DNA from 2 places in the Brevibacillus sp. B_LB10_24 genome. Region 2 is predicted to be linked to the other one. Evidence: predicted binding sites of a transcription regulator. Region 2 holds the regulator's gene; the other holds the start of a gene.

Region 1 (4,425 bases), on a different contig from region 2:
CTTCACAGGCTTCAGCCAAATCCAGATCGGACTCCTCGCCCTTTTCGTACTTCTCCAGGATCGCCGGATCAAACGGCTTCATTGACGCTTTCAATGCCTCGTACTCTTCTTTGCTGCAAGCCTCATACGGCGCCAGCTGGTAGGTCCCGCCGTCCAGCTGCAGGAAGGATACGCCGACGAAATTGTCCCAACCGTCCCAGACGATCTGTTCCACTTCTCCCCATTCCTCGGGGCGAACGGTAATGGTATTGGACGAGTTGTGCTCCGTATAATGCGACTGGAACCGGAAATACGTCTCAAACTGGCGGGCAGCGCTCACTTCGTTTTTCGTTTCCGTAGCACCGCTCGCTACCGGGAAGTCAATGACCAGCGTTCGGGCATTGGCCATCCGCTCTTCATGGGTATCCCCCGGCGTTCCCACTTCAGGGTGAACAGTCCAGCCGAGATCCTGTACTGCTTTTGCGAGCGGGTCGGCGCCGTTGATGCGAATCCGGCGAATGTAGTACGGCGAGTGCGACCAGTGCAGGCCGCTGGATACCCCGCCCGCTACCTGTGACAGCGTCCCTTCCGGTTTTACCGTCGTCACCAGAAGCGGCGAGGTCACCCGCATTTTATGGGCGTATTTATCTGCCTCTTCCCGCGCCGCGCGGCCGAGCTGGCTGAGTAGTTCGCGTTCCTGTTCCTCGTCATAGCCGACTGCCGCAAGCGCGTCTTTCACGCCGGTAAGCGACGTGCCCAACAGCCTGTCCCGCTGCTGGACTTCGTTCCAGTGGGGAATCTCCAGCGTCACCAGCGTCATCCGCAGGCCGGCCCGCGCCGATCTGCGCTGGGCATCGAGCAGCCCTTCCACATCCAGGTACTTCGTGCCGTCCGCTTGTTCTTTGACAAACTGAACCAGATTGACCGTCGTCAGGTTGCAGACGCCGTAGGAATCCAGCAGGATTTCCGCACATGGATTCAATCCTTCGGCATTGGGGCGTCTCCGGTTTGCTTCTTCCAGGTTGATGAAGCCCGGCTCGCCTTCCAGCTGCATGATCGTGAAGACCAGATTGAGAAATTCGCGGGACGGCTTTGAGGTAAAGGCCATCGAGTTGTTCGACATCCGGCGGTGATCCAGGCCCCAACGCCCGTCGCCCACTTTCGCAATCGTGTCAAACCAGGCGGGTTTGCGGCTGCCCAGCAGTTCGCCAACGCGGCGGTGGTGGGCCAGCTGCTCCTCGGTCCAAATGCCGTTGATGCCGTACTTGGCAAACATGCACTCGTAATCTTCCGGGTCGAACAGGAAGATCTCTGCCGTACGCCGTACGCCGCCGACGACGACGTTGGCACCGACCAGGTTGCCGATATCCAGGATGTGGATCGGGCGGACGCGGCCATACCCGCGCTCGTCGATTTGAATCGGTTCCAAATACGGATCGACCTGGTTTTTCAACACGCGGTCAATGCCTTCAAACATCTCCCGCAGCGGTTCGTGGCCGCTGGCTGTGCCGCCGAAAGTCAGCAGCCGCTCGCCCTTTGGCCGGACGCTGTTGTAGTTGATCTTGACCGTATGAATTTGTTCGTACTTGGAATCGGTCAAGATGCGCAGGTAAATCCGCAGTGCCTCTACCCAGCCTTCCTTGCTGTCGCCAACGTAGATTTTCGCATAGCCGTTGTCCAAAATGGTCAGCTGCGAATTTTCCAGGCGCTGAGATCGCGGCAGCGGCCGATAGCTGGAGGAGAGCAGCGTCGTATTGGTCCGAATCGGCGCCAGGTTGGCTGCCATCTCCCGGGTGCACTTGAAGCCTACGCCGGTTCCTACCAGCAGGAGGTAGAAGAGATCTCCCAAATCATCCCACGAACGGATGTTGAGGAAGGAGCAGTTGAAGTTGGCGAGCGGATACTTGTCCGCTACCCCGTTTTCCGCTCCGCCTACCCAAAGCGTCCGGCCGGAGAGGAATTGACGCAGGTGAAACATGTTGTCGAACAGCTTTTCCGCTTCTTCGCGAAACTCGTCTACGTTCGGGGTGTACCCGACCTTTTTTACATGCCGGTACGCCAGGCGGACGTTGTACTCCACAGAGCGGCGGCAGGTCTCCTTCCACGTTTCGCGGCGGTTCTTGTCCGGCATGAAGCGTGAGTAGGTCCGATAAAAGACAAACTGCCCAAGCGGGTTCATCTCCGCTGGAAAGTCGGGATATGTAGAAATGAATTGATCAGTCAGCAGTTGCACATCGTCAACTGGTACAGCAGGGATACTCATACATAATTCGCTCCTTTTTCTAAACGATCGGTCCACACCCAAACAAGTTGCTAGAAGGATAATGATATCGTAATATTAAAGTCTGGGTAAACAGACCGCTTCTCGGCTGCCCTCGCAAGGTTGATAGATTTAAGATACCACATAATCAACATATAGTTAAGAAATAAATTTTTCGACAAAAACAACACAATATATTGACAGGGACGTTCTTCCTATTTTTTTCAGTTTTGCTTTACTTGATCGGGGAAATAGAGTAAAGTATAAGACTTGATTAGATACCGTTCCCTACATTTTTCTTAATTGAGGCGAAACTATGCGATACTTCTTTCTCGTACTCCTCGGAGCTTGCTCCTACGGAATCCTGTCCACCTTCATTAAATTCGCTTACGCGGAGGGCTTTACAGTAGATGAAGTAAACGGCTGCCAGGTTTTCCTCGGGTCCCTCTTTATCTGGATTCCGACGCTGCTGTTCAAGCGGGAGCGCGTACCGCTGAAGCAAGTGCTGGTGCTGCTCGTAGCGGGAATACCGACGGGGTTGACCGGCTTGTTCTACTATACATCCCTGCAGTACACGCCCGCGTCGCTTTCGATCGTCCTGCTGTTTCAGTTCACGTGGATCGGCATTCTGCTCGACTCTCTGCTCCGCCGTTCGCGGCCGTCCAAGGACAAGCTGTTTTCGCTGGCCCTGCTGCTCGTCGGAACGGCAATGGCCGGAGGCGTCGGGGGGAGGGACTCGGATTAAAGCAGCTGACGACAGAGGATTAGTGTTTGGGCTTCTGTCGGCAATGACGTATGCGCTGTTCATTCTCGGCAGCGGCAGGGCGGCGCTTAGCGTAAATCCGCTGATGCGCAGCTCGATTATGAGTACCGGCTCCATGCTGACCGTCTTTGCGATCTATCCGCCGAAGTTTTTCACAGATGGCACGATGTTTGAGGGACTGCTTGTCTGGGGGTTTTTACTTGCCTTCTTCGGCGTGCTGATACCGATCCTGTTCTTCAGCATCGGCATCCCGAAAATTGGCGCTGCGATGGGTTCCATCCTCGGTGCCGTAGAACTGCCGATGGCAGTCTTCATGTCCACCGTGGTCCTGGGCGAATACGTCACACCTGTTCAGTGGACCGGAGTCGCTGTCATTCTGATCGGGATCGCGCTGCCGGAGCTCAGCCGGAAACGCTTGGCGGCAAGAGCGGCTAACGCAAAATAAACCACCCCTCAGGGGGTTTTTCTTTTTGCCCTCCTCCCTGGCAGCACGAGCATCATCTGGCTCAAAATGGACATACTCCATAAAAGCAAGATGTTTTCCACCGCCTACTAGCGGCATACCTAAGGAGGAGAATCAGATGGACCAATCTTACCCGTATTCATCTTATCAGCCAGGTTACAGCGGACAACAGGGGCAGTCTCCATACACGCAGCAAGGGTTCGGACAGGGTTACCAGACTGCCCATCAAGGCTTCGTCTCGCAGGCGGCACTGGCCTACCGCGGACACGTCCCCCATCCGGACGAATACTTCATGCAGCAACAGCACAGGGCCCCTGAAGCCGGATTTGCGGCCTATGCCAACCCGGCCGCTGGCCACGCCCACCAGATGAACGCATCCCCTGCCTACGCCCTGACGGAGCAATATCCCTACGGGCCCAAACAGACAGCATACGCAAACAATGTCTCCCCGGTCGCCCTTGTCTACCAGGGATCGGTCACTCCAGAGGCGATGCAGTCGCTGTATGAGTTCCATAATCCATATACCACCCAACCGGGTTTTCCAAACAGAAATCTCTCCTCACACGCCGCCCACGCCACGGAAAACCAGGCGGCGCTGCAGTTCCACGCCAGGCCCTATCAATAAGAAGGGAGAAGGTCACTTGCTGGTTGATTACAGCATGGCGGCCTTCTCCTTTTGTTCGCTTTAAGATTACATAATAAATTTTATGTTAAATAACTAAAAGACCAATTGTACCAATTATTGAAGACTTCAGCTCATGGACACTGTCAAACATGGGACAATAAACATCGTCAATTTGTGGTCAGTTATTCTCAATATTTCAAGTTTGATGTTTTTCATGCCGAATCGACCGAACCAACCGAATCATTTCCATGCTTCCCCTCAGTGCCAAAAGTACAGTCATCATCTTCAGCCAAAGGATTACGTCCGGTTGAAAGATTGTTGCAAGATGCCATACC
Region 2 (4,425 bases):
GCGGCCGAATCATCCTCACCAGATAGCGGTCTTTGGGCGTCAGTTCGTTCCACACTACTCGCATGATCGAAAATCCTTCCTGCCTGTTCTCATCATACTATTATAGCATCCTGCAAGCAGGGTTTGGTAGAGCGAGTGCAGAGAGGATCAGGAGGGCTCAGTCAAGCCGCCAATTGTGAACCGTCCGAAACGGCTGCGTCCCCCACTGTTCGTCCGGCAGGTGCAGACGACTGGAAACGAAGTATGGCTGCTTGACTTCCACCAGGGGAACAATTGGCAGATCAGCGGCGAACAAGCGCTGCCACTCGGCGAACAGCTTCTTGCGCTCTGATAGCGGCAGGATCAGCCGGCCTCTTTCCAGCAGTTGATCTGCGCGGCTGTTGACGTACCGGGATGCATTAAGCCCCAGTTCCCCCACTTTTTCCCTGCTGTGCCAAAGCTTGGACAACTCTCCCGGATCTTCCGGATAGCGCCAGCCATAAAGGTAAAGATCAAACGGTTTTCCGCCGAAAATATAAGAGACGAACTCTTTTGGAGGCAGCGGTATTGTCACGATGCGTACCGGAAGATCAGCCCATGACCGGATCAGACTGCGAAGCAGCCGTTCACGCACCCCGTTCTCAGCCGGATACACCAACGTCAGCGTGAGCGGATTTTTGGCGGAAAATCCCTTGGCCGCGAGGGTCTTGGCCGCACCTGCGCGATCGTAGCGGGGAAGCCCTCCAGGGGCATAGGCAAATGAATGCGGGGATACCGGGCCAAGAGCCGGTTCAGCGTATCCGTAAAAGACGTCCTCGCTAATCCGTCCTGCAGAAATGGCCTGGGCTAAAGCCCGCCGGACGGCAAGATCGGCAAGCGGGCCGCTCTCCAGGTTAAACCCGAGGAAGTGATACCCGCTTCCCCCGCCAGCCTTTGCCACTAAGGTGCCTGCAGCATCTGCCGTGCCGGCCAGCCGACTTACCATATCCGGAGAGACAGGACACCAGTCGATAGTGCCGCCAGCCAGCTCGCCGGCCATCCCCGATGGCTCCACAGGGCGGACCCTGATGGCGTCCAGGAGAGGTTTTCCTTCGCAATACGCAGGATTGGCAGCAAATCGCCATTCATGCGGTGAGAGCTGCATCGGCTGAAAAGGTCCCGCTCCGAGCAGTCTGCCAGCTTGCGACAGCTCGCCGATTTCCTTGACTGTTTTGCCGGCCAGCTGGTTCCTGCAGAGAAGCGGCGCGGTCAATGTGGAAAAAAAACGCATATCATCCCGCTCCAAGGCGATCCGCACCGCTTTTCTCGCGGTATCGACGGTGATGCCCGAGATGTGCTCCGCCTGGCCCGAACGATAAGCCGAGACGCCTTTAATCTGCCCCATCGCCTGACGCCAGACGCCGTAGTATTCGGGGCGTGCGTAGGTTTCCAGGGTGAACAAAACATCGTCCGCTGTGATCGGACTGCCATCAGGCCACGTCCCGCCTTCCCGCAGCTTCACGACGATACTCGGTTTGCCGTTCTCGCGCTCCACCGTATAGCCGGCAGCGAGCGCCGCGGTGTACCCCTTTTCTTCAGACGCGGCCAAGAGCCCGCGGTAAGCCAGGAACTCCAGCGGGTTGAGCCGGGCCTCTTGCTTGCTCTGGCCAAACGGGTCAAATGCAGGCAGTGTACCGGGGGAGCCGATTACCAACTCTTTTCCATCATGCGACGCTGCAGCGGCCTGGTGATTTTTTGTCACTGACGCTGCCGCAGGTGTCTGATCGTAAACCTGATTCTGTCCAGGGGCACAGCCGCACATCGCCGTCGCTGCGGCTAAAAGCGCCCACAGCCATCGCTTGGAAAAGCCGGCTTTGGTCATTCAGAGGTATTTCCTCCTCCCTCGTCTGAGTTTTTTTTGCTTTGTGTCCGAGCGTGGGTCAGCAGTTCTTCCAACTCGCACATGAAGACATTGATATCCTTGAACTGGCGGTATACGGAGGCAAATCGGACATACGCTACTTCATCTACGTAGTATAACCGTTCCATTACCATTTCTCCCACATCTTTGCTGGGAATTTCCGCCTGAGCCTGACTGCGCAGCTCTTTTTCGATTTCGTTTACGACGTTTTCCAGCACTTCCAGCGAAACAGGCCGCTTTTCACAGGCGCGTATCAGACCGCGCAGGATCTTCTCCCGGCTGAACTCCTCCCTGGTTCCGTCTTTCTTGATGATGAGGAGCGGCGTTTCTTCTACTGTCTCAAACGTGGTAAACCGCCTGTTGCAGGCTTCGCACTCTCGGCGGCGGCGAATGGATTTATTGTTATTAAACGGCCGGGAATCCAACACTCTCGTCCCGTTATTTTCACAAAAAGGACAACGCATAATACGATCATCTCCAGAACTTTCAATACTTTTTAGTGTCCCTCAACTTTTTTCTTGCGTCAAGCGAAAATCTTTTATTCCTATTTTAATCAACTGATTTTAGAATAGGAATATACGTGATTAGGAGGGGAACATATGCGCCTGGTCTCTTTAAAAAATGCGACGCCGGGAATGAAGCTGGGCCGGACCGTGTTTACCGAAGACGGGAAGGTCCTGCTCGGAACAGGTATGGTCTTAAACGAGCGGCTGATCCAGGGGTTGGAAAAAGCCGGCATCGATTCCATATACATAGATGATCCCCGTACTGCTGATATCGAAATAGAAGATGTCATCCGTCCGGAAACCCGGCAAGCTGCCGTTGAGGTCGTGCAAAAAACGATCAAGCAAATTCAGAACACCAATCGCCTGGCAAGGCGGATTTCTGTCAAAGATATGGGGATGCATTTCCAGCAAGTGTTTCACGCAATTCTTGACGATTTGATGGGCAGCGAAGAGATCGTCGTCCATTTGGCCAACATCTCCTCCCGCTCGAGCGCGATGTACCACCATGCCGTGAACGTCTCGGTTTTGGCAACGGCAGTCGGCATGTCGCTCGGGTACAACCGGAAGCAGTTGACGGAACTTGGAATCGGCGCCATGCTGCACGACATCGGAAAAATCGACCTGCCTAAGGAACTTTTGGACAAACGGGAGCGCTGGACGCCTGAAGAGTACGAAATAAGCAAACAGCACACCCGATACGGATTTGACATCCTGCGCAAGCAGCACGATCTCTCCCTGCTGTCCGCCCATGTCGCTCTGTCGCATCACGAGCGGCTTGACGGCAGCGGCTACCCGCAAGGACTAAAAGGGGATCAAATCCACGAATACGCACAGATTACAGCCATCTGTGACGTCTACGATTCGCTGACCACGCCCAGGCCGTGGCGCCGGCGGTTCATGCCGCAGGATGCGCTGGAATACCTGCAGGGATCGGGCGGGCACCTGTTCGAGCACCATCTGGTCAGTGCATTCTGCCGGCACATCGCGATCTTCCCGCTGGGCAGCAGCATCGTCCTCAATACGGGCGAAGCCGGGGTTGTCTGCAGGGTAGATCCCAATTACAGCCAGCGTCCGGTTATCCGCGTCCTGAAAGACGGTCGGGGAAACGACATCTCGATGCCGTATGAGATCGATTTGAAGAGTGAACTGAAGTACTTTATCATCGGTTTTGAGGATGAAAGCCTGTTCGTCGTCCCCGAAACATAAAGAAACGCAGTAAGAAAAGCCCTCTACGAAAGCAACCCGCTTTGTTGTTTCTGCAGACAGCAAAGCGGGTTTGATTTTCGTTATGTGAACATGATCGGCGTCTTAGTAGCGCTCCTCCGCAAGCTTCTGCGCTTTTTGGATGAGCAGCGCCACATCGGCACGGCTTAACGTTGAATTCGGCTGGAATTCCGCCTTGCCATTGGTGTCCCACAGCCCCAGCCCGTCACTTATCACCGCTGCCGGCAGTTTCTGCTTTGGTACGTCGCTAAACTTCGCTGCAAAGAGCTCCGGCTGGCCGAGCAGCGGTCCATAGCCAAATAAACGAAGCAGCATTTCGGAAGCCTCAATTCGTGTGATGGGTGAGTCGGGTGCAAAGGTTTGCCCTTGATCCGAGATGATGCCCCTGTTCACTCCCTGCTGAATCGCTGCATAGTTGGGGTGATTCGCGTTCACATCATGATACGGCATCGGTTTGACTTCTTCATCAAAATAGCGCCGGGGCCTATCAACTTTACTGGAGAGGCGCAGGAGGATCGATACGTATTCGGCGCGGGTCACTTCCCTCTCCGGTTCCACTTTTCCGTCCTGCACCGCAAAGTAACCCTCTTTCATTGCTCTTTGCAAGGCTTCCTTAGCGGGGTGGCCTTCGAGATCCTGCGGCTGTCGCTGCTTGCGCAGTTGGTCAAGACTGATCCACTCCCCGCTGACGGCGTCGACAAACCCTTGCTCTCCGAGATAGCGATAGACAAGCTTGGGCGCCGGCTGCTTGTCCGGCTGAGCCAGGTATTGCGGTTGGATAAAGTAGGTAAGCATCGGCTCCTTATGTTCCGCCTC

Evidence for each region. Region 2 encodes NrdR, which represses ribonucleotide reductase genes. Its sites were predicted from a motif close to AACACNATATATNGTGTT; they were not measured.
Region 1: a site for NrdR is predicted at 2,426-2,443, ahead of nrdJ (ribonucleoside-triphosphate reductase, adenosylcobalamin-dependent). Genes of this name have one in related genera too.

Annotation. Positions count from the first base shown of each region.
Region 1 covers NZ_JBJQOQ010000005.1:186,552-190,976, forward strand. Annotated here, with positions in the region: gene nrdJ (ribonucleoside-triphosphate reductase, adenosylcobalamin-dependent) at 1-2,242, opposite strand, end outside; gene ACI7RC_RS07595 (EamA family transporter) at 2,556-2,984, shown strand; gene ACI7RC_RS07600 (EamA family transporter) at 3,007-3,447, shown strand; gene ACI7RC_RS07605 (hypothetical protein) at 3,584-4,090, shown strand; gene ACI7RC_RS07610 (serine hydrolase domain-containing protein) at 4,287-4,425, opposite strand, start outside.
Region 2 covers NZ_JBJQOQ010000024.1:27,432-31,856, forward strand. Annotated here, with positions in the region: gene ACI7RC_RS19350 (DnaD domain protein) at 1-64, opposite strand, end outside; gene ACI7RC_RS19355 (ABC transporter substrate-binding protein) at 158-1,840, opposite strand; gene nrdR (transcriptional regulator NrdR) at 1,837-2,343, opposite strand; gene ACI7RC_RS19365 (HD-GYP domain-containing protein) at 2,479-3,591, shown strand; gene ACI7RC_RS19370 (S-layer homology domain-containing protein) at 3,694-4,425, opposite strand, start outside.